3 linked regions of the Collimonas fungivorans Ter331 genome follow. The protein of the gene in region 3 interacts with the protein of the main gene of each other region in a pairwise test. Links are inferred from orthologs where the notes say so. Each region holds a gene or a part of one and is shown on either strand. Other genes may lie near its edges.

Evidence for each region.
Region 1: the proteins of ybgC (region 3) and acpP interact in binary tests that used the Escherichia coli proteins (3 or more experiments, as listed by UniProt). The link is inferred for Collimonas fungivorans Ter331 from one-to-one orthologs.
Region 2: the proteins of ybgC (region 3) and secA interact in binary tests that used the Escherichia coli proteins (3 or more experiments, as listed by UniProt). The link is inferred for Collimonas fungivorans Ter331 from one-to-one orthologs.

Annotation. Positions count from the first base shown.
Region 1 is NC_015856.1:3,408,303-3,416,312, forward strand. What follows is about bases 2,325-5,264. They hold acpP (acyl carrier protein), read right to left. Parts: upstream 3,945-5,264; coding sequence 3,705-3,944; downstream 2,325-3,704. Other genes in these bases: fabF (beta-ketoacyl-ACP synthase II), read right to left, coding at 2,433-3,674; fabG (3-oxoacyl-ACP reductase FabG), read right to left, coding at 4,124-4,894; fabD (ACP S-malonyltransferase), read right to left, coding at 4,891-5,264. Outside these bases: CFU_RS14840 (MucB/RseB C-terminal domain-containing protein), read right to left, coding at 1-344; CFU_RS14845 (sigma-E factor negative regulatory protein), read right to left, coding at 331-954; RNA polymerase sigma factor RpoE, read right to left, coding at 1,009-1,611; CFU_RS14855 (hypothetical protein), read right to left, coding at 1,724-2,206; more of fabD, read right to left, coding at 5,265-5,823; CFU_RS14880 (beta-ketoacyl-ACP synthase III), read right to left, coding at 6,014-7,000; phosphate acyltransferase PlsX, read right to left, coding at 6,997-8,010. UniProt on the Escherichia coli protein: Carrier of the growing fatty acid chain in fatty acid biosynthesis.
Region 2 is NC_015856.1:4,611,019-4,619,418, forward strand. The notes cover bases 1,661-4,990. They hold secA (preprotein translocase subunit SecA), read right to left. Parts: upstream 4,621-4,990; coding sequence 1,861-4,620; downstream 1,661-1,860. Other genes in these bases: CFU_RS20470 (M23 family metallopeptidase), read right to left, coding at 4,830-4,990. Also shown: CFU_RS20455 (ATP-binding protein), read right to left, coding at 1-272; bifunctional glutamate N-acetyltransferase/amino-acid acetyltransferase ArgJ, read right to left, coding at 413-1,651; more of CFU_RS20470, read right to left, coding at 4,991-5,786; CFU_RS20475 (hypothetical protein), read left to right, coding at 6,204-6,704; lpxC (UDP-3-O-acyl-N-acetylglucosamine deacetylase), read right to left, coding at 6,761-7,696; CFU_RS20485 (peroxiredoxin), read right to left, coding at 7,840-8,346. UniProt on the Escherichia coli protein: Required for protein export, interacts with the SecYEG preprotein conducting channel.
Region 3 is NC_015856.1:3,975,758-3,983,520, forward strand. What follows is about bases 1,685-4,377. They hold ybgC (tol-pal system-associated acyl-CoA thioesterase), read left to right. Parts: upstream 1,685-2,648; coding sequence 2,649-3,107; downstream 3,108-4,377. Other genes in these bases: CFU_RS17695 (SDR family NAD(P)-dependent oxidoreductase), read left to right, coding at 1,890-2,636; tolQ (protein TolQ), read left to right, coding at 3,345-4,046; CFU_RS17710 (biopolymer transporter ExbD), read left to right, coding at 4,046-4,377. Outside these bases: CFU_RS17690 (TonB-dependent receptor), read right to left, coding at 1-1,610; more of CFU_RS17710, read left to right, coding at 4,378-4,480; cell envelope integrity protein TolA, read left to right, coding at 4,491-5,417; Tol-Pal system beta propeller repeat protein TolB, read left to right, coding at 5,421-6,704; peptidoglycan-associated lipoprotein Pal, read left to right, coding at 6,756-7,274; tol-pal system protein YbgF, read left to right, coding at 7,277-7,763.

The sequences.
Region 1 (8,010 bases), 570 kb from region 3 along the record:
ATCTTGGTGCGGGTCTCCGGCATATAGCCGGTGACATCCTCGTTACGCCGGATATATTCGCGCGGCTGGCCGTCGAGAATTTCCAGCTTCTCTACTTCATTCCGGCCTTCCAGCACATGCGTGATACGCGAGGTGCGTATCTGGTTCGCCTGCTGGTAGATGAAAGTACCCGAATAATTCAGCTTTTGCGCCGCTGACTGGATTTTTTTCAACAGCGCCTGCGCTTCCTGCTTGTCGGCCGCATTTGCGGCGTCGATGCTTTCCGCATGCGCGGAAAGCACCATGACCAGCGACAGAACGACTCCCAGCAAGACCCGCGTCTGCCGCATGTTAGTTATTAGCATCAGGGGCAAATGTGGCCGGCCGTGCGTATTGCGCAGCGCTATAAAGGGAAGGAGAGAAACGTTGATGCGCCGTCAGATATTCATCCATCCGCGAATCCCGCAGCACTACTCCGGAATGCGTGACGACATGATCGTCGCTGACCGCGGAAGCGGACGCCAGGGCGAGCTGCGGCGCTGCCGAAGGACCGCCGACGCCGACCACGGCCGTCTGCGGAGTGATGATGAACGCTGCAGCCGCTACCGCCGCAGCCGCCATGCCTGGCAAGGCAAAGCGCTTGATCGAACGTCTGACGCCTGTGCCACCGGCGTGGAGAGGCTGGCCGCCACCGACAGCAATCTGTTCCGATGGCTGCGAAGTGACGGCCAAGGGCGCGGCAATGATAGCCGGCTCAGCCTCCAACCGCGCCGCCATGCGGGCGGAAAAATCCGCACTCATGGTCAACGCCATATCGTCCGAACGCATAATGTCGCCTATCTGGTGATAGACGTCCCACGTGTCGCGGCCCTCTGCCTGACGCAAAGCCGCCAGCGCCATATCCACATAGGCGTTGGACAATTCCCCGTCAGCCAAGGCAGAGATCTGCTCTTGGGTTATATCTTTGGTATTCATAAGTCACCTTAAAACCTGGCCAACCCCTTCGTTCCCGAAAAACCGCTATCTTTTTTACCAACGTTTGTCGATGGCCGTATCCAGCAATGGCCTCAACTTATCTGCGATAGCTTCCCGTGCTCTAAATATCCGACTGCGTACCGTTCCTATCGGACATCCCATTGCTTCAGCAATTTCGTCATAACTCAATCCCTCAATCTCGCGCAAGGTAATCGCCGTACGCAGTTCCGCCGGCAGCGCCTCCATCGCAGTATTCACTGTTTGTGCTATCTGCTTGGTGGCCAGCAAGGATTCTGGAGTGTTTATATCCCTTAGTTGCTCGCCATCGTCAAAAGTTTCTGCTTCCTCTGAATTTGCCTCGGTTGAGGTCGGCGCCCTGCGCCCTTGCGTCACAAGATAGTTCTTAGCAGTATTAATGCCAATCCGATACAACCAGGTATAAAAGGCCGAGTCGCCCCTAAACTGAGGCAGCGCCCGGTAAGCCTTGATAAAGGCTTCCTGCACAACATCCTCGGCTTCTGCCTGGTCGCGCACCAGCCGCGAAACAAGACGCATCAGCTTGCGTTGGTATTTGATAACCAAGAGCTCGAACGCCTTCTTATCGCCACGCTGTACACGCTCGACAAGCAGTTGATCAATTTCGCGTTCTGTCGTCAATCCCCATTCCCTTGTTTTGTTGCGACTTGCATACGGGCGCGAAAATAGATAGCAAGCAATAACAAAAGTTCAATAACATGCTTATTCATTATCCAATCCAGAGAGTCCCGCTTTATTCGCCCGCGTTCGCCTGTGATGCAATCCAGCGACATGCCACGGATAAATTTCTGAAAGTATCGTGAGACACACAATCAGGCAGTATAGCGATTGTTCGGACCGAGCCGCTATCCAATCGAAGGCGCAGCAGCAGTAAATGTGACCAGAGAGTGGTGCCTTCAAGCAATTTCGCTGGCGATGGCATCTGTTTTGCAGTGGGCGCGGCTTGTGCAGTTGCCATATCGGCAATCCTGAGGCGGCCGCTTCCGGAAATATCGATGTGAACTGCGTGTCTGCTACGATAGTAGCGCGTTATTCCGCAAATAGCCGCTGCCAAACACAGCAGGGCCAGAGCAAGGCGCTCGGGTAACGCCAGATCGCCGACAACGCCGGCGGCAATCAGGCCCCCTGTCGATGCGGCCAGCAGACATTGCAGACCAACCAGCGCCGACAATATCTTGGAGGGCTGGATCACGGCTGACAGGGAGATCGACATCATGACGGGTTTAAAACGAATTTCGAACCGGCATCCGCGGAGGCCGGTTCGAAGCCTGCGGCAAAAATTAGTGTAGCGTTTCGCACATAATGACACTTAATAAACGGCGTCTTTTCGCGCCATGCGTCGTTGCAAATCCTCGCGATAGTCCCGCTATCGCTCCGGTTTGCGCCTAGCCTGACACGAAAATACACCATTTCTTAAGCGCCATTACGTGTGAAACACTACACTAGATTTTGCCAAAAACCAGGGTGCCATTCGTGCCGCCAAAGCCGAATGAGTTTTTGACCGCGATGTCTATTTTCATGTCGCGCGCGGTATTGGCGCAGTAATCAAGATCGCATTCAGGATCCTGGTTGAAAATATTGGTGGTCGGCGGCGAGATCTGATTGTGCAAGGCCAGCACGGTAAACACCGACTCCAGGCCACCGGCGCCGCCCAGTAAATGGCCGGTCATCGACTTGGTCGAATTGACCACCAGTTTATAAGCATGGTCGCCGAAAGCCGCCTTGATCGCTTCGGTTTCATTCTTGTCGCCAGGAGGGGTCGAAGTACCGTGCGCATTCAGGTACTGCACCTGGTCAGGGTTGATGCCGGCATCGCGCAAGGCGTTGCCTATGCAGCGACGCGGACCGTCCAGGCTTGGCGCAGTCATGTGGTAAGCATCGCCGCTCATGCCGAAGCCGAGCAGTTCCGCGTAAATCTTGGCGCCGCGCGCCTTGGCGTGTTCGTATTCTTCGAGCACCAGCACGCCGGCGCCTTCGCCCAATACAAAACCGTCGCGGTCCTTGTCCCACGGGCGCGAGGCGGTAGCGGGATCGTCGTTACGCGTCGACAAGGCGCGCGCCGACGCAAAACCGCCAACCCCCAGCGGCGACACGCTTGATTCCGCACCGCCGGCGATCATCACGTCAGCATCGCCATACTGGATCATGCGGCCGGCTGCGCCGATGGAATGCAAGCCCGTGGTGCAGGCAGTCACGATCGCCAGATTCGGTCCTTTCAGACCGTATTTGATCGACAGGTTGCCGGAAATCATGTTAATGATCGATGCCGGGATGAAGAACGGACTGATCCGGCGCGGGCCGCGAGCGGTCAGTTCGGCATGCGTTTCTTCGATCAACGGCAAGCCGCCAATGCCGGAGCCGATGATGACGCCAATCCGCTCAGCATTAGCTTCAGTTACTTCCAGGCCACTGTCTTGCATCGCCTGCATCCCCGCCGCCATGCCATAGTGGATAAAGGTATCCATATGCCGTGCTTCTCTGGCGGGAATGTAATCCTCGATATTGAAGCCCTTCACTTCTCCCGCAAAACGCGTGGAAAGAGCGGCAGCGTCAAACTTAGTGATGGCTGCGATCCCTGATTTGCCTGAGATAATCGCATTCCACGCATCGGCAATCGTATTGCCGACCGGTGAAATGCAACCCAGGCCAGTGATCACAACGCGACGTTCACGTGTGCGGTTCAAGCGGTTCTCCCGGATACATTCAAAGCTTGCTTAGGCCTTAACGTGAGCCGTAGCGTAATCGATAGCCTGTTGCACTGTAGTGATCTTTTCAGCTTGTTCGTCAGGGATTTCCATTTCGAACTCATCTTCCAGCGCCATCACCAGTTCAACTGTGTCGAGCGAATCAGCACCCAGATCGTTGACAAACGACGACTCGGTCTTGATGTCAGCTTCTGCGACGCCCAGTTGCTCAGCGACGATTTTTTTAACGCGTTGTTCGATATCGGACATGTGATGCCTCCATTAGGTTACAGAAAGTGCGCGCATTTTAGCAGGTTTGCGCATTGAAAATTTACTTTCGACATTAGTCTTTAATATTTAATAAAACTACGTCAAAAGCTTCTAAATAGATACAACTTACATTTAACTCTGAAATAAGCCCAGAACTGCAAACTTGCTTCAGTGCATGATCAACTCATGTACATGCCGCCATTTACGTGCAAAGTGCTGCCCGTAATGTAGCTGGCCTGCGGCGACGCCAGGAAAACCACGGCCGCCGCCACCTCTTCCGCAGCGCCCAGCCGCCCCAGCGGGATCTGCTGCAGCAATGCCGCGTGCTGCTCTTCGCCCAGGGCCTTGGTCATGTCGGTATCGATAAAACCGGGCGCAACGCAGTTGACCGTGATATTGCGGCTGCCGATCTCGCGCGCCAGCGCACGGCTCATGCCGGAAACGCCGGCCTTGGCTGCAGCATAATTCATTTGCCCCGGATTGCCGGCCGAACCGACCACCGAAGTGATATTGATGATGCGGCCATGCTTGGCCTTCATCATGCCACGCAAGACGGCGCGCGACAAACGCGCCACCGCGGTCAGGTTGGTCGAAATGACGGCGTCCCAGTCCTCGTCCTTCATGCGCATCGCCAGCTGGTCCTTGGTGATGCCTGCATTATTGACAAGAATCGACAATCCGCCGAACTCCTTGTGCGCCAGCTCGACCGCCGCCGCACAGCCGGCTGCGTCGTTCACATCGAGCACGATGCCGCGGCCGTTTCCCGGCTGGCTGGCCTCCAGGTATTCCGAAATTGCCGCCGCACCCGCCTCCGAAGTTGCCGTGCCGACCACCTTGGCACCACGCTGCAGCAACTGCAGCGCAATGGCCCGGCCGATGCCGCGCGATGCGCCGGTGACCAACGCTACCTGGCCGATTAAATCCTGTAAAACGGTATTTGGTAAAGTCACTTGAAAGTCTCCAACATTTTATCCAGTGACGCCTGGTCGACAATCATGTCGCCGATCAGGCTGTCATTAATACGCTTGGTCAGGCCAGCAAGAACCTTGCCCGGACCGCATTCCACCACATGGGTGACGCCTTCGGCGGCAATCTTCTGCACCGTTTCCACCCAGCGCACCGGGCTGGCCGCCTGCCGCACCAGCGCATCCTTGATGGCTGCCGGATCATTGACGATGGCGACATCGACGTTATTGATCAGCGCAATCTGCGGTGCAGCGAAAACCAGGCCTTGCATGTATTCGCGCAAACGGTCCGATGCCGGCTTCAGCAACGAGGAATGAAATGGGGCCGATACCGGCAATGGCAAGGCGCGTTTCGCCCCTTTTTCCTTGGCGGCGACGCAAGCGCGTTCGATCGCCCCCTTATGGCCGGCGATGACCACCTGCGCCGGCGCATTGAAATTCACCGCCTCGACGATTTCGCCCTGGGCCGCGGCCGCGCAGACCGCACGCACGTCCTCATCCGACAAGCCGAGGATAACCGCCATGCCACCCTGCCCGACCGGCACCGCCTGCTGCATCGCCTGCGCCCGGAACCGCACCAGCGGCACGGCATCCTTGAACGCGATCACACCGGCGGCAACCAGCGCCGAATACTCGCCCAGGCTGTGCCCGGCGACCAGCGCCGGCGCCTTGCCGCCCGCAGCCAGCCAGGCCCGATAGCAGGCGACCGCCGCGGTCAGCATGACCGGCTGCGTGTTGGTAGTCAGGTCCAGCTCTTCTTTCGGCCCTTCGGCAATCAGCTTGCCGAGATCGAACTTCAGCGCCTCGGAAGCCTCTGCGACAGTATCTTTTACTACCGGGTTATCGGCAAAACCGTTCAGCATGCCAACGGCTTGCGAACCCTGGCCCGGAAAAACAAACGCGAATTTATTCATGCCTTACCTAAATGGGTATCAAATTTATTAAACACATGCTTACAGTAGCTTAGGAGGCCTTTAAAGACCGTAGCCTCAGCTACGCTGACTTGGCCCAAGGTCTGTCCGAGAAGCGCAGCTGTACGGAGGTACAGCCCAGGGCAGAGATTGGCGCACTTGTAAACCTTGCAGTAGGTCCTTAAAGGTCTCCTTACATGCGGGCCAGGATCGCACCCCATGTAAAGCCGCCGCCTACGCCTTCCATCATGACGTTGTGGCCGGGCTTGACGCGGCCATCGCGTACCGCCTGGTCCAGCGCCAGCGGAATCGAAGCCGCCGAAGTATTGCCATGCTGGTCGACCGTCACCACCATGCGCTCGTTGTCCAGGCCCAGCTTGCGGGCGGTGCTTTGCATGATGCGGATATTGGCCTGGTGCGGAATCAGCCAGTCGATCTCGGAGGCCGACATGCCGGCCATCTGCAAGGTTTCGTTGGCGACTTTTTCCAGTACCGAGACCGCCAGCTTGAACACCGCCTGGCCGTCCATGTACAGATAAGCGCTGCCCTCGACCACGCCGGCATTGACCTTGCCCGGAACGCACAGGATGTCCTTGTGGCGGCCGTCGGCGTGCAGCTTGGTGGCGAGAATGCCCGGCTCGGCGGAAGCAGTCATGACCACCGCGCCGGCGCCGTCGCCGAACAGCACGCAAGTGGTGCGGTCTTCAAAATTCAGGATCCGCGAAAAAACCTCGGTGCCGATCACCAGCACGTTCTTGTGCGCGCCGGACTTGATGAAACTGTCCGCGATCGAGACTGCATACACAAACCCGCTGCATACCGCCTGCACGTCAAACGCCGCACCGCCGTTGACGATGCCGAGCTTTTGCTGCACTACGCAGGCAGTGCTGGGGAAACCGCCGAAATGATCGGGAGTCGAGGTGGCGACGATCACCAGGTCGATATCGTCGGGCTGCATGCGCGCCATGTCCAGCGCCTGCCTGGCTGCGGCTACCGCGAGATCGCTGGATTGCACATCGGCTTCAGCGTAATGGCGCGCGGCGATGCCGCTGCGCGAGAAAATCCATTCGTGCGACGTCTCTATGCCCTTCTCGGCAAGCTGCGCAGTGAGTTCCTGGTTGCTTACCCGTTTCGGCGGCAAATAGCTGCCGGTACCGACAATTTTGCTATATGTAGTCATGCTGTCTTTTGTTGGGTTGATTCAGTATTAACGATTTCGCCCGATCCGCCATTCGCGCCATCCGGGGTGTCGGCCTGCGGCATCAGCTCCGCAATCGTGGTCGCAATACGAGACAATACATCATATTTGGCTGCATCGAATGCACGCTGTATGGCCCACTCGTAGCCATAGGCGTCGGCGCCGCCGTGACTCTTGAAAACCAGTCCGCGCAAACCCAGCAGGCTGGCGCCGTTATAGCGCGAAGGATTGAGGCGGCGCGAGATGGCCTTGATGGCGCCGCGGGCGATGACGGCGCCCAGCATGTTCAGGAGGCCGCTCTTGAATTCGGTCGTTAAGACGGTCTTGACGAAACGGCCCAGGCCCTCGGAAGCCTTGAGCGTGACATTGCCGACAAAACCGTCGCAGACGACGATGTCGGTGGTGCCTTCGAAGATATCGTTGCCTTCGACATTGCCGTAGAAATTCAGGATGCCTTTTTCATGGTCGGCGCGCAGCAGCTCCGCCGTCTGCTTGACCACTTCATTGCCCTTGATCGCTTCTTCGCCGACATTCAGCAAACCGATCGTCGGCCGCGGCTTGCCTTCCATGGCCGACACCAGGGCCGATCCCATCAAGGCAAACTGGTGCAGATGCACAGGTTCGCAATCGACGTTGGCGCCCAGGTCGAGCATGTAAGTCGGACCGTCTTTCTGGTTGGGGAGGATGGTGCAGATCGCCGGGCGGTCGACGCCGTGCAAGGTCTTCAGCAGATAGCGGGAAACAGCCATCAGGGCGCCGGTATTGCCGGCCGACACGCATGCCTGCACTTGCTGGTCTTTGACCAGGCGCAGGGCGACACGCATCGAGGAATCTTTTTTGCGGCGTAATGCGGTTTCGATGGAATCGTCCATCGTCACCACTTCGGATGCATGGTGCACCGATAAACGCGGATGGGAACTCGCCTTGTGCTTTTTCAGTTGCGCCCGGATTTCTTCCTCGAGGCCAACCAGCACCAACTCGGCCTCAGGCTC
Region 2 (8,400 bases), 640 kb from region 3 along the record:
AGCACATTGTTGGCCGGCCGGCCATCGACGAACTGGCGCGTATTCTGGTCGATCTGCTGCTTCTGTACTTCGATATTGTGCAGGTCCGACAGCGCGATATCGGAAATATGGCCGACCGCCTGCAAGTAACCGCCGGCAGATCCGCCGCGATGGCGCCAGCGAAAAGCGGTCGCCGCCTGCCAGTCGGGAGCCGCCTTGGCCTGCGGCAGGATGGATTCAAGCCGGGTCAGCAGGGCTTCGGCGCGGAGCAGGAATTGGTCTAATTGAGTCATGGCTGGTTCGGTGACAAATGGGATTTCCCCATTCTGACGCAAAGCAAAACGCCGCTGGGTGAATATTATTTGTCAAAGTAAATTCGCCGCCGTGGCCGACAGCCGGCCTCGGACAGCATTTTTTTCGGGATATTATCGGCTCAGGAGCGATAGTCAGCATTGATCGAGACATAGTCATGCGATAAATCGCAGGTCCAGACAGTCGCATCGGCATCGCCGCGCGCCAGCTGCACCCGCACCGTGATCTCGCTCTGTTTCATGACGCGCTGGCCGTCGGCTTCCTGGTATTCAGGATTGCGGCCACCGTTTTTTGCCACCAGGACGTCATCCAGGTACAGATCCAGTTTGCTGACGTCGAGGTCGTCGACGCCGGCGTAACCGATCGCCGCCAGGATGCGGCCCAGGTTCGGATCGGAAGCGAAGAAAGCGGTCTTGACCAGCGGCGAGTGCGCGATCGAATAAGCGATCTTGCGGCATTCTGCGACGTTCTGTCCCTGTTCCACCGTGATCGTGATGAACTTGGTGGCGCCTTCGCCGTCGCGGATGATCATTTGCGCCAGATGCCGTGAAATATCGGTGACGGCAGCCGCCAGCTCCGCATATTCCGCACTGTCGACGCTGCTGATTTCCAGTTCGCCGGCGCCGGTGGCGATCAGCATGAACGAGTCGTTGGTCGAGGTATCGCCGTCGATGGTGATGCAGTTGAACGAGCGGTCGGCGGCCTGGCGCACCATGTGCTCCAGCACCGGTTGCGCCACTTTCGCATCGATCGCCAGGAAACCGAGCATGGTCGCCATATTCGGCTTGATCATGCCGGCGCCCTTGCTGATGCCGGACAGCGTCACCGTTTTGCCGGCGATGACCAGGCTGCGCGAAGCCGCCTTCGGCTGGGTATCGGTGGTCATGATAGCCTCAGCGGCATTGAACCAGTTGTCGCTTTGCAGGTTCTGTAGCGCCTGCGGCAAACCGGCGGTGATGCGCTCCACCGGCAGCGGCTCCAGGATGACGCCAGTCGAAAACGGCAGGATCTGCGCCGCATGGCAGCCCAGCAGCTCGGCCAGCGCATCACAGGTGGCATTGGCTGCCGCCAGGCCGGCTTCGCCGGTGCCGGCATTGGCGTTGCCGGTATTGATCAGCAGCGCGCGAACAGGTTCGCCCGAAATTTCGGCGGCCGCCAGGTGTGCTTTGCTGACTTGCACCGGAGCGGCGCAAAAGCGGTTTTGCGTAAACACCCCGGCTACCGTCGCCGTCGGCGCCAGTTTCATCACCAGCAAATCCTTGCGATTCGCTTTGCGCACACCGGCCTCGGCATGGCCAAGCTCGATGCCCGCCACGGGCAGCAGGTCGGCGGCGACAGGAATGGGGGAGTTGACGGCCATGAGAATCCTTAACTAGGTATATAGGTGTTGGCGGCGCTGGTTTGCCGAGATTAATGGGTCGGTTGCCCGGTCCAGCAGACCGGCAGCTAATCCAGGTGCTTATTTTAAGGGGTATTAAGGCGTATGCGCAGAACATGTGTACATCTGCCGCAACAAAAGCAAAGGGCGGGTTTCCCCGCCCTGCTTTAGCTGTTGCCCATCCTTGCCGGTTACATCAGCTGGCCGTGGCACTGCTTGTATTTCTTGCCGCTGCCGCAAGGGCAAGGATCGTTGCGGCCGACCTTCGGCACGCTGCTGCCCGGCTGCTGCGATTCATCGCTGTGCGCAGTCGGCGCCAGCAAGGTTTCCGGCGCCTCGTTCGAATCAAAATCGGCGTGCTGGTAGTGCACGTTTTCCACATGGGACTGCGCCATTTCTTCTTCGGCAGCAGCGATTTCCTCGCGGTTTTCGATACGTACCGTCATCACCACCTTGACCACTTCATTCTTGATCAGGTCCAGCATCTGGCCAAACAGTTCAAACGCTTCGCGCTTGTATTCCTGCTTCGGATTCTTTTGTGCGTAACCGCGCAGGTGGATCCCCTGGCGCAGATGGTCGAGCGCCGCCAGATGTTCGCGCCAATGGCTGTCGACGCTTTGCAGCATGACGCTGCGCTCGAAGCCGGCGAACGATTCCTTGCCGACGATTTCGGTCTTGGCGTCATAGGTAGCATTGGCGGCAGTCAGCACGCGCTCCAGCAGATCCTCGTCGGTCAGGTTAGGTTCCGATTTCAGCATCTCGCCCAGCGGCACTTCCAGGTGCAGGTCGTTGGCCAAGGCTGCTTCCAGCGCCGGGATATTCCACTGCTCTTCCAGCGATTCTTCCGGCACATAAGTGCGGAAGGTGTCGTCCAGCACGCCTTCGCGCAGCGACGCCACCGTCTCGGACACGCCTTGCGATTCCAGCAACTCGTTGCGCTGCTGATAGATCACCTTGCGCTGATCGTTGGCGACATCGTCATATTCCAGCAGCTGCTTGCGGATATCGAAGTTGCGCGCCTCGACCTTGCGCTGCGCCGATTCGATCGAACGCGACACGATACCAGCCTCGATCGGCTCGCCTTCCGGCATTTTCAGCCGGTCCATGATGGCGCGCACGCGGTCGCCGGCAAAAATGCGCAGCAAGGCGTCGTCCAGCGACAGGTAGAAACGCGAAGAACCCGGATCGCCCTGGCGCGCAGCACGGCCGCGCAACTGGTTATCCACCCGGCGCGATTCATGACGCTCGGTGCCGATGATATGCAAGCCGCCGGCATTGACCACGTGGTCATGCAGCGATTGCCATTCATCGCGCAACTTGTCGGAGCGCAGCTGTTTTTCGGTATCGCCGAGGGCGTCGTCGGCTTCGATGAACTGGATCTGTTTCTCGACATTCCCGCCCAGCACGATGTCGGTACCGCGTCCCGCCATGTTGGTGGCGATAGTGATCGCTTGCGGACGGCCTGCCTGCGCGATGATTTCCGCTTCGCGCGCATGCTGCTTGGCGTTCAGCACGTTGTGCGGCAGCTTGGCCTTGGTCAGGATCGAGGACAGCAGCTCCGAGTTTTCGATCGAGGTGGTGCCCACCAGCACCGGCTGTCCGCGCTCGTAGCAATCCTGGATATCCTTCAGCATCGCATTGTATTTTTCCTGCGACGTCTTGTAGACCTGGTCTTGCCGGTCCTTGCGCTGGTTCGGCCGGTTTTGCGGGATCACCACGGTTTCCAGGCCGTAGATTTCCTGAAATTCGTAAGCTTCGGTATCGGCAGTGCCGGTCATGCCAGCCAGTTTGCCGTACATGCGGAAATAGTTCTGGAAGGTGATCGAGGCCAGGGTCTGGTTCTCGTTCTGGATCTTGACGCCTTCCTTGGCTTCCACCGCCTGGTGCAAGCCGTCCGACCAGCGGCGGCCGGTCATCATGCGGCCGGTGAATTCGTCGACGATGACGATTTCGCCGCCCTGCACCACATAGTGCTGGTCCTTGAAATACAGCGAGTGCGCGCGCAGCGCGGCGTACAGGTGATGGATCAGGCTGATGTTGGCGGCGTCGTACAGGGACGCTCCTTCTGCCAGCAAGCCCATGTCGGTGAGGATCTGCTCGGCTTTTTCATGGCCGGCTTCGGTCAGCAGCACCTGGTGCGCTTTTTCATCCTTGGTGTAATCGCCAGGGACTTCTACCTTGCCCTTGCCGTCCGGCGTTTCTTCGCCGACCTGCTGGGTCAGCAGCGGCGGCACTTCATTGATCTTGTAATACAGGTCGGTGTGATTTTCAGCCTGGCCGGAAATGATCAGCGGCGTCCGCGCTTCATCGATCAGGATCGAGTCGACTTCATCGACGATGGCGAAATTCAGGCTGCGCTGCACGCGGTCGGCGGCGTCGTACACCATGTTGTCGCGCAGGTAATCGAAACCGAATTCGTTGTTGGTGCCGTAGGTGATGTCGGCGCCGTAAGCCACCTGCTTGGCGTCGTGCTCCACCGACGACAGGTTGACCCCGGTCGTCAGGCCCAGCCAGCCATACAAACGTCCCATCCACTCGGCATCGCGCTGCGCCAGGTAGTCATTGACGGTCACCACGTGCACGCCCTTGCCGGACAGCGCATTCAGGTATGCCGGCAGGGTCGCCATCAGCGTCTTGCCCTCGCCGGTGCCCATTTCGGCGATTTTCCCGTAATGCAATACCATGCCGCCGATCAGTTGCACGTCGAAATGGCGCATTTTCAAGACCCGCTTGCCGGCCTCGCGGCAAACCGCGAATGCTTCCGGCAGCAAGGCGTCGAGCTTTTCGCCGTCGGCTATGCGTTGCTTGAGCTCCGGCGTTTTCGCCTGCAGCTCGGCATCGGACAGTTTTTCGAACGCCGGTTCAAGTGCATTAATTTGTCGGACGACTTTTTTATATTGCTTAAGCAGGCGCTGGTTGCGGCTACCGAAAATCTGGGTCAGTAATGACATGCTTGGATTCTAAAAAAAGCGCCGGCGGCATTCCGCGGCATCTTGTGGATGACCCCGAAACCGGGCTGTGGCTAAATAATCGGAGAATTTTATCATGCAGTCCCCGACACATTGGGGTTATGCACCAGGAAACAATAGCAAGTTGCGCAAATTGTGCCCGGCATCCGGCGCATCCGGGCTCTACTGTGCTTGCATTACAACAACATTCATTACTTCCCGGCCAATGTTGCCATCTTGGCCAGGTCGGTGCCAGCGTTCAGGAACTTGCGCGGATCCTGCGCCACGCCCTTGATTCTTACTTCGAAATGCAGGTGCGGCCCGGTCGAACGTCCAGTAGTGCCAATATCGGCGATATGCTGGCCACGCTGCACGATGTCGCCCACCTTGACAAACAGCCGGGAGGCATGGGCGTAGCGGGTGATGATGTCGTTGCCGTGGTCGATATCAAGCATGTTGCCGTATTGCGGATGATATTCGGCGGCGATTACGACGCCGGCCGCCGCGGCGACGATGCTGGTGCCGACCGAGGCTGGAAAATCCAGTCCTTCGTGAAATGCGCTGCGGCCGGTGAACGGATCGAGCCGCCAGCCGAAGCTGGAGGAATTGTAGTTGACGTTGACCGGCTGGTTGGTCGGCAGCAGCTTGGACTTGATGCGGTCGCTCATCAGCACGGTTTCGACCACATTCAGGTAGTCGGTGCGAAAACCGACATCGCGCGACATGGCGTCCAGCGCTTGCTGGAATTCACTCATGCTCATGTCGTGCGAGCGCCGGTCGTACAGGCTGCTCGATTCGGCGCCGCCGCGTCCCGGCGCTTCCTTGAAATTGAATTCCTCCGGCTTGACCCCGGCCAGGCCCTGGACCCGTTCGCCCAAGGCATCCAGGCGCATCAGCTGCGCCTGCATTTCGCCAAGCTTGATGGCCATCGCCGCCAGGTTTTCCTTCAGGTACTTGTCTTTATCCTGTACTCCTCCGGCGACAGCGTTGCCGGTGGCCTTGCCCGCAAACGGCAGGCCGACTGCGTAACGGGCGGTGAGGAAATACAATAATCCGGTCGCCAGCAATACCGCCAGTAAAAAACCGACGATCATCAGGGTGATGTGCCTGGCGCCTAAGGTGATGGATTTTGCGCGATTAAAACGCGGGTGCAACAGAATTACCTGCATTGCAGCTCCGGTGAAGCCCTGACTGGAGCCTGTTGAGAGTCAATTTGGGAGTGCGAACGTGACGTAGGCGTTGCAGGCCTAGGCGCAGCGACGCGACGTAGCGGTGCTACGGCAAGGATGCGGATGGCCGCCCCCTGCAACAACGGCATGCGACGCCTACGGCTCGTTCCCTCCGGGTTCAAACCAAAACGTGCGCTGGACTGCGTTGCATGGCTTGCAGGGGCCTCGGCCCCTGCTGCGCCACGCCCTTGTGCAGGGCGCATACCCGCCTGCAGGCGGGTATCGTTACGCAGGCGTGCAGCTATGCTGCACGAATTCCCTGCTACACCCTTGCCAGCACACGTTTTGGTTTGAACGCATCTCCCAAATTGACTCTCAATAGGCTCCTGGTCACAGGTGTGATATGGTTTCACCATCATGCGTAGACTCTCACCTTCTTCTTACCGGCCAGCGACAACGGGTTCCAGGCCTCAAACTCAAAAAGCCGTTGCCGATTTTTTACGGGGGAATGACAAGATGGCGGCTTTGCTGCCCGCTGTCACACGCATGGCGGCGCTGCAAAAACAATGCGCCGCCGAATTGCCTGCCATGTTCAGTACCTGCGAAGTATTGCAATGCGAAGCCGGGCAGCTGGTGCTGTCAGCTCCCAATGCAGCTCTGGCAAGCAAATTGAAGCAGCAACTGCCACGCCTGCAAAACCAATTGCTGGCAGGAAATTGGCAGATTAATGCAATCCGAATCAAAGTGCAAGTAAGCCAAAACCTAATGAAAGCGCCTGCTGTCAAGCAGGCACTACTTTCATCCAAAGCTGTATCGGCATTCTCTTCGCTGATGGAAGAACTGGAACCATCGACTGCCAACGAAGCACTGAAAAATGCTATCGCAGCGATGGTCAGGCGCTATAGCGACAAAAAATGAATCGCTGCAGGCGGGGATGAACGCCATCTTGCAAAAATGGCATTATACACAAACAGCTAGTTAAGAGCCCACTCTTGCCCGACCTGGCGTTGATAAGCGCCGGGCGCTTCGCTCAACTCGTCGAAGCTGACCACTTCATAGGCATCCGGCTGGGCCAGCAAAGCGCGCAGCAACTGGTTGTTCAGGCCGTGGCCCGACTTGTGGGCGGTGTAGCTGGCCAGCAGCGGATGGCCGATCAGATACAGGTCGCCGATGGCGTCCAGGATCTTGTGGCGGACAAACTCGTTTTCGTAGCGCAAGCCATCGCTGTTAAGAATGCGGTACTCATCCATCACGATAGCGTTTTCCAGCGAACCGCCGCGCGCCAGTCCCAGGCCGCGCATGGTTTCCACATCCTGCATGAAACCGAACGTGCGGGCGCGCGCCACTTCCTTCACATATGACTGGATGCCGAAATCGACTTCCGCGGTCTGGCCGGTGCCATCCACCGCAGGGTGGTTGAATTCGATAAAGAACTTCAGCTTGAAACCGTTGCATGGATCGAGCCGCGCCCATTTCTCGCGGTCGCCTTCGCCTTCTCGCACTTCGACCGATTTTTTGATGCGCACGAATTTCTTGGCGGCGTTTTGCTCTTCCAGCCCCGCTTGCTGCAGCAGGAACACGAACGACGACGCCGAACCGTCCATGATGGGGATTTCCTCGGCAGTCACGTCGACATACAGGTTGTCAATGCCCAGCCCCGAACAGGCCGACATCAGATGTTCGATGGTAGAAACCCGCACGCCGTCTTTGACCAGCACCGAGGCCATGCGCGTGTCCCCGACTTCGGTGGCCTTGGCCGGGAAATCGACGGCAGGATCTATATCGACACGCCGGAAAACGATGCCGGTATCCACTGCTGCCGGACGCAAGGTCAGCTCGACCTTGGTGCCGGAATGGACGCCAATGCCTGTCGTCTTGACAATTCTTTTGATAGTGCGCTGTTTCAACATGATGACATTATAAGTCTGACTGATAATTATTCAGTAACGATATGTAGTTATTGTGGGGTAAAAAACACGCCAGGGTGTTTCCGGCCCCGGAACTGAAAAACGGCACCACTGGCGCCGCCTTCTTTACCGACAATGGCTAGCTTTTAGGCCAGTTGCGCCAGCAGGGTTTCCGCATTGGATACCTCGAACTTGCCGCCCTGCTCCACGTTCAGCTGCTTGACCACGCCATCGTCGATCAGCGCCGAAAAACGTTGTGAGCGCACGCCCATGCCGAACTTGCCGAAATCGGCATCCAGGCCCAGCGCCTTGACGAAATCGGCATTGCCGTCAGCCAGCAAACGCACGATGCCGGTGGCTTTCTGGTCACGGCCCCAGGCGCCCATGACAAACGCATCGTTGACGGAAACCGCCCAGATTTCATCGACGCCCTTGGCCTTGAATTCCGCCGCATGCTGGATGTAGCCAGGCAGGTGCTTGGCGGAACAGGTCGGCGTGAAAGCGCCCGGCACGGCGAACAAGGCGATTTTCTTGCCCTTGACCAGGTCGCTGACATTGAACGAATTTGGTCCGAGCGAGCAGCCTTCGGTCTCGGTTTCGATGAATTCTGCTAATTTGCCTTCCGGCAGGCGATCGCCGATCTTGATAGTCATGATTAAGTCCTTGTCTAGGTATGGATGCCCTGAAGCCCGTGGCGCAACGCTATG
Region 3 (7,763 bases):
CGGAATCCTTCGGTGGCCGAGGTGTACACGGTATTGTTAGGATCGACTTCCCAGATCAGAGAAAACTTCGGCGTCAGCTTGGAAGAACTGCTGCTGACCGATGAACTGGTCGGGCCGCCGTTCCAGTAATCGTCGCCGTTGCGGCTCAGGCTGTCGGTAGCTTGCAGGTAGCGCAGGCCGACGGTGCCGTGCACGGTCGGCACGAAATAATAATTCAGCTCGCCGAACAGCGCTTTCTGCTCGGTGCGGTAGTGGCGCTCGCTGAAATAGGAATTGTCGTTCGGGAAGGCGATCCCGAGCTGGCTCGGATCGGCCGGATTGGCGCCGAACGCGGCGTAAGTCGCATTGAGGCCGAAGATCGGTTCGTTGTCGGTCACATTGGTATGCAGGTTGGCGTAATAGACGCCGCCCAGCCAGGTGAACGGCGAGACTTTCTGGTCATACGGCTTGGAAGTGACGCGGAATTCCTGCGAGAACTGCCGCACCTGGTTCTGCAGGTACACCGCCGATGGCAAGGCGCCGATGGCAGCGGCGAGGCCAGGCGGCGTGTCCGGCACCGCCGAACCGAGGTTGTTGACGGTGGTGCCGTCCTGGGTGCGGTTGAAGGTGCGCTGGTAGAAACTGGAAACCGAGATCAGGTCGGCCTGGCCCAGGTCGTAATTGACGGTCAGGCTGGGCACCAGCAGGCGGTCGTTGCCTGGCTCGCGCACCAGCTTGCTGGTCTGGTTCTTGGGCAGGTCCAGGTAGGAGGCGTCGATATCCTTGGAATTGACTTCCTGGTAGAACACCGAGGGCGTGATGCTCAGGTTGCGGGTCGGCTGCCATTTCATCGCCAGCTTCACCACGCTCGAATCCTGGGCGTTGATGCCGGAAGCGATCACATTGCCGGTGGTCGGCGATACCTGGTCGATATAACCGCTCTCATGGCCGGTCTGGATGCCGATGCGCAGCGCCAGTTCGCCCGGGATCAGGGGCTGGTTGACGACGCCGTTGACAGTGTAGTTGGTGCCGCCGCCCTTGGTTCCCGAGACTTCGGAATAGACGCTGGCTTCGCGCTCCTTCAGGTTGGGCTGGTTGCTGATGAACTTGATGGTGCCGCCCATCGAACTGGCGCCATATAGCGTGCCCTGCGGGCCGCGCAGCACTTCGATGCGGTCGATGTCGAAGAACTTCGGTTCGGAACTGCCCATGCTGTACAGGTTGCGCGTGGTCATCGAGACATCGTCGAGGTAGACGCCGACGGTGGCCGAACCGGCGGCTGAACTGATGCCGCGGATTTCGATGTTGCTCAGGCCCGCGCCGGAACCGCTGGCGCCGGAGAACGAGATGTTCGGCATGGCCCGCGTCACGTCTGCAAAATTGTTGATGTGCGCGGCTTGCAGTTCCTCGCCGCTGATCACCGAAATGCTGAGCGGCACCTTGCTGGCATCTTCCTTGCGCTTTTGCGCCGTAACGAGCACAGCTTCAATCTGGTCGCTCTGCTTCGCCGATTTTTTTGTCTCGGGCGCATCGGCGGCAAGCTGTTGCGCTGAAGCCGTAGCCAGCAGTAGTGTGGAAGTTGCTGCGGCCACAGCAATCGCACAGGTCAGATTCGAGGAACCAGGTCTCATTTTTTTATAACCCTATGGTAGGCAGCGGTGAAAAATACTTATCAGCAATATTTATGCCACGCCCGGCATTCCTCCAAAAGGGGCATTACTGCCAGCAGCACCCCAGGGCGCCAAGTTCAGGGGCTGTTTTTATGTCACGTTCTGGTGCGGCTTGCACCAAAGCAAATATACGACCGTACTACCGCACTTCAGCGATAGGGAATAGCGCGCCGGCAAATTGGGCTACAATTTCCGGCTGGACCGACACGCAACCGATAAGCAACAACAGGAGCATTGACCATGATTGTCTTGATTACCGGCGCAACCGCTGGCTTCGGCGCCGAAATGGCGCGTAAATTCACCAAGAACGGCCATCAGGTCATCGCTACCGGCCGCCGCAAGGACCGGCTGGACCAGCTGGCCGCCGAACTGGGCGCGGCAGTGTTGCCTATCGTCATGGACGTCACCGACAAGGCCTCGATCAGCAGCGCGCTGGCTGCGCTGCCGCCGGCATGGCAGGAAATCGACGTGCTGGTCAATAACGCCGGCCTGGCGCTGGGCGTGGAATCGGCGCAGCAAGCCTCGCTGGAAGAATGGGAAACCATGATCGAGACCAATTGCAAGGGCCTGGTGACCATGACCCGCCTGGTGCTGCCCGGCATGGTGGCGCGCGGACGCGGCACGGTGATCAACCTCGGTTCCATCGCTGGCGAATACCCTTATCCGGGCGGCAATGTGTACGGCGCCACCAAGGCTTTCGTCAAGCAGTTCACGCTCAACCTGCGCGCCGACCTGGTGGGCACCGGCGTGCGCGCTACCGATATCGCGCCGGGTTTGTGCGGCGGCACCGAGTTCTCCAATGTGCGCTACCGCGGCAACGACGAAGCGGCCGCCAAAGTCTATGAAGGCACACAGCCGCTGACGCCGGGCGACATTGCCGATACCGCCTACTGGGTCGCGACCCTGCCGGCCCACATCAATATCAACCGCATTGAAATGATGCCTACCTGCCAGGGTTTTGCCGGCATGAGCATCAAGCGCAACTAAGCAAGCCAGGCAATGAGCAAGATGACTCCCCTCCCGCATGCAGACTTCAGCTGGCGTATCCGGGTCTACTACGAAGACACCGATACCGGCGGCGTGGTGTTCTACGCCAACTATCTGAAATTTTTCGAGCGCGCCCGCACCGAGTGGCTGCGCGCGGCCGGCGTCGGCCAGCGCACGCTGGAACAGACCGACGGCGTCATGTTCGTCGTGAAAAACACCAGTGTCGATTACCACGCGCCGGCCAAACTGGATGACGAACTGGAATTGACGGTAGTAGTCGAGCGCCTTGGCCGCGTCGGCGTCGATTTCATCCAGCAAGCTTGGCGCCTGGGCGAGGATAAGCCAACCCTGCTGGCGACCGGCCGCATCAGCGTAGCCTGTGTCAACGCCGTCACTTTCCGGCCGCAAGGCATTCCGAAACCGGTATTGCACAACATCAAACCCGGCGCCCGGCATGCTGCAGCGGCATAAAGCTTGCTTTAATGCACTCAGTGAAAATAGTTCATTACAGCAACCCTTGAACCTTCGGACGCCCGCTGTGGTCTGAGCAACATTGCAACAAAATCCGGGGCAAGCGATAACGTCTGGTAACAATTCCTTCACCAATTGCTAATTTGGCGGTAAGCACTTTACGTTTACAATTCGTTGATTCGTTGTTTAATAAGGTCTTTTACTTAAACCTAAGACCATTCCTCAAGACCGCTATCCATGAATGTCACCCAAGATCTTTCGTTTATCACTCTCATCACCAATGCTTCAGTATTAGTACAGCTAGTCATGGCGCTGCTGCTGGCAGTCTCCGTGATGAGCTGGACTTACATTTTCCGCAAGATGTTCGCGATCCGCAGCGCCCGTTCGCAGACGGAAGAATTCGAGCGCGCATTCTGGTCCGGCGGCAACCTGGCTACCCTGTACCAGGACGCCACCTCGAACCGGCGCAAAGGCGCCGGCCAAACCGGTGCCCTGGAACGCATTTTCGAAGCCGGCATGGATGAGTTCAACAAGGTCAAGGCTTCGCTCGGCCACAAGAGCGCGGGCGATTCCGCCGCCTTGCTGGACGGCGCCCGGCGCGCCATGCGCGCGGCTTACCAGCGGGAAATGGATGCGCTGGAATCGCACCTGGCCTTCCTCGCCTCGGTCGGTTCGGTATCGCCGTATGTCGGCCTGTTCGGCACCGTGTGGGGCATCATGAATGCGTTCCGCGGCTTGGCAAACGTGCAACAGGCTACGCTGGCGGCGGTTGCGCCCGGCATCGCCGAAGCCCTGATCGCCACCGCAATCGGCCTGTTCGCCGCGATTCCGGCGGTGGTTGCCTATAACCGTTTCTCGCATGATGTCGACCGCCTGGCCATCCGCTTCGAGAGCTTCATCGAAGAATTCTCCAACATCTTGCAACGTCAGGCGCGCTAATGTCCGGCTCCTCATCCATGCGCGGCGGCCGCACCCGCAAATTCAAGGCGGACATCAACGTCGTTCCGTACATCGACGTGATGATGGTATTGCTGGTGATTTTCATGGTGTCGGCGCCGCTGACCAATCCGAGCGTGATCAATTTGCCGAACGCGGCGAAATCGGCGACGCCGCCGACCGAATACATCGAAATCACCCTGAAACCGGGCGACCTCACCAGCGTGCGCATCAACAGCCAGAAAAGCGGCACCAGCAAGGCCGAGAGCGTGCCGCGCAACGGCCTGAAGCAGAAGCTGCAGCTGCTGCATGCCGACAAACCCGACATGCCGGTGATGATTTCGGCCGACAAGGACATCAAATACGACGAAGTGATCAAGGTCATTTCGGAAGCCAAGATGCTTGGCATTAACCGCGTCGGACTGGCGACAAAGTGACGATCAGGTTATGACAGGCAACTCCCCGTATTCCGTACCAAAAGAACCCGGCAGCATACGCGCCATCTTGCTTGCAGCGGCGGTGCATGCCGCCTTGTTTGCCTTCCTCTGGTTCGGCATCCACTGGCAAAGTACGCAGCCGATAGCCGTCGAGGCCGAAGTCTGGGATCCGCAGATCAAGGATGCCGCGCCGACGCCGCCGGAACCAGTGCCGCAACCGACTCCGGAACCGAAGCCGGAACCGGTGATCCAGGACACCACGCCGCCGAAGGTGGTGGCGCCGCCGTTGCCGGATCCGGAAATCGCGCTGGAACAGGAAAAGAAACGCAAAGAACAGGAACGCAAGGACCTGCAGCGCCAGGAAGAACTGGAAAAGCAGCGGAAATTGCAAAAACAGCAAGACGAACAAGAGCAGAAAGACAAGCTGAAGGCCGAGGCTGAGCAAAAAGCTGCCAAGGACAAGGCCGCGGCCCAGGAAAAACAAAAACTGGATGCCGCCAAAAAGACTGAAGCCGATGCCAAGAAGAAACAGGCAGCTGCAGAGGCCGCCGCCGAAACCAAGCGCCGCAGCGATGAAATGAAGCGCATGCTGGGCCAGGCAGTCGGCAACGGCCCGGCCAACAGCACCGGCACCGCGGCCCAGTCGCAAGGGCCGCGCGGCGATCCTGGCTATGCGCAAAAGGTCGCCAGCAAGATCAAGTCGAACATCATCTTTAACGTGCCCGAAGGCTTGGCCGGAAACCCGGCAGCGGAATTTGATGTCCAACTGCTGCCGGACGGTTCGGTAGCGAGCGTGCGCCTCAGGAAATCCTCTGGGGTTTCCGGTTTTGACGAGGCAGTCAAACGAGCGATTGAGAAATCGGCGCCTTATCCAAAAGACAAAACGGGTTCTGTTCCGTCCAGCTTCATCGGAACCCATAAACCGAAAGATCAGTAAGCCATGAAAAACAAACTGCACCAACTATTCGCAGCCGTGGGGCTTGTGCTTGCCACGGTGGCGTTCAGCGCCCCGGCCAACGCCCAACTGCGCATCGAAACCTCCGGCGTCGGCGCCAGCCAGATTCCGATCGCCATCGCCGGCTTCAGCAACGAAGACCTGGCGCCTCAACAGGTTACAGCGATCATCAAGGCTGACCTGGCGCGCAGCGGATTTTTCAAGATTATCGACACCGGCGATGTCATCTCGGAAGCGAGCCAGGTCAACCTCGGCGACTGGAAAGCGCGCGGCGCCGACGCCCTGGTGGTCGGCAGCGTGCAACGCCTGGCCGACGGCCGTTTCGACGTCCGCTACCGCCTGATGGACACCGTCAAATCGGCCCAGCTGTCGGCGCTGGCGATGGCTGCCGCGCCACAGTACACGCGGGTCACCGCCCACAAGATCGCCGACGACATCTATGAAAAACTGATCGGCGCACGCGGCGCATTTGCTACCCGCATCGCTTACATCATCAAGGCCGGCAAGGAATACCGGCTGGAAGTCGCCGACTCCGACGGCGAAGGCACCCAGGTCGCGCTGCGCTCCAACGAACCGATCATTTCGCCGGCCTGGTCGCCGGACGGCACCAAGGTCGCCTACGTCTCGTTCGAAGCCAAGAAACCGGTGGTCTACGTGCAGAACCTGATCACCAAGCAGCGCATCGTGGTGGCCAACTACAAGGGCAGCAATTCGGCGCCGTCGTGGTCGCCTGACGGCAGCAAGCTGGCGATTGCGCTGGCGCGCGACGGCCTGACCCAAGTCTACGTGGTGAACTCCGACGGCGGCGGCTTGCGGCGCCTGACCCAGACCAACGGCATCGACACCGAGCCGCAATTCTCGGCCGACGGCCAGAACATCTACTTCACCAGCGACCGCAGCGGCGGCCCGCAAATCTACAAGATGAGCGCCAGCGGCGGCGACGCCCAGCGCGTGACCTTCGGCGGCACTTACAACATCAGCCCGCGGATTTCGCCCGACGGCAAGACGCTGGCGTATATCTCGCAGCGCGGCGGCCGCTTCCAGCTGTATGCGCTGGACCTGACCAATGGCCAGGAACAGCGTTTGTCGGACACCGTCAAGGATGAATCCCCGAGTTTTTCGCCGAACGGCAAATACATCATGTACGCCACAGAATCGGGCCGCCGCGGTTCGCTGGCAGTGGTCTCAGTTGACGGCCGCGTAAAACAGCGCTTAACTATGCAGGCAGGCGATATACGGGAGCCTACTTGGGGTCCTTTCATGAAATAATCACGTAGTTACTTTGAATCGACGTTCGTTTCCCACTCTGGAGAATTAAAAATGCTAAATATCAGAAACTTTGCCCTCGTCGTTGCCAGCGCCATCTTGCTGGCCGCTTGCTCGTCCCCTGTCAAGCTGGACGACAAGGCAGTCCCAGTCGTCGACAGCGGCGCTACCGGTGCTGATACCCGTTCCGTCAATACGGTTGACGCCGGTTCCAGCGATCCGCTGAACCAGCCAGGCGGCATCCTCTCCAAGCGCAGCATTTACTTTGACTTCGACAGCTACACCGTCAAGGACGAGTTCAAGTCAGTAGTTGAAGCGCACGCCCAGTATCTGAACAGCCACAAGAACCGCAAGATCATCATCCAAGGCAATACCGATGACCGCGGCGGCCGCGAATACAACCTGGCGCTGGGACAAAAACGTGCCGAGGCAGTACGCAAGGCATTGGTGTTGTTAGGCGTATCGGACACCCAGGTCGAAGCAGTTTCGCTGGGCAAGGAAAAGCCTAAGGCGCTCGGCAGCGACGAAGCGTCCTACGCTGAAAACCGCCGTTCCGACATCGTTTATCAATAATGATGCGGACGTTCTTCAAAGCCACGATGACTGCGGCCATGCTGGCCGCGGTTTTTTCCGCTCCGACCGCCCGCGCCGGGCTGTTTGACGACGATGAAGCACGTCGGGCGATATTGGATATACGCAGCAAGATCGATGCGGTGAATGCCAAGGTCGATACCAAGGCGGACAAGACCAGTTCCCTCAACCTGTCCGACCAGAATGATCGCCTGAACCAGGAAATCGCCAAGCTGCGCGGACAGATCGAAGTGCTGACCAACGAGCTGGCAAATACCCAGCAGCGCCAGAAAGATTTCTACGTCGACCTCGATACCCGCATGCGCAAGCTGGAGCCGCAGAAGGTCAGCGTCGACGGCCAGGAAGTGAGCATCGGCGCCAACGACCAGAAGGCCTACGATGCAGCGCTGGCGACCTTCAAGGCTGGCGACTATAAAACCGCGGCAACGGCGTTTTCGAATTTCGTGCGCTCCAGCCCGGACTCAGGCCTGG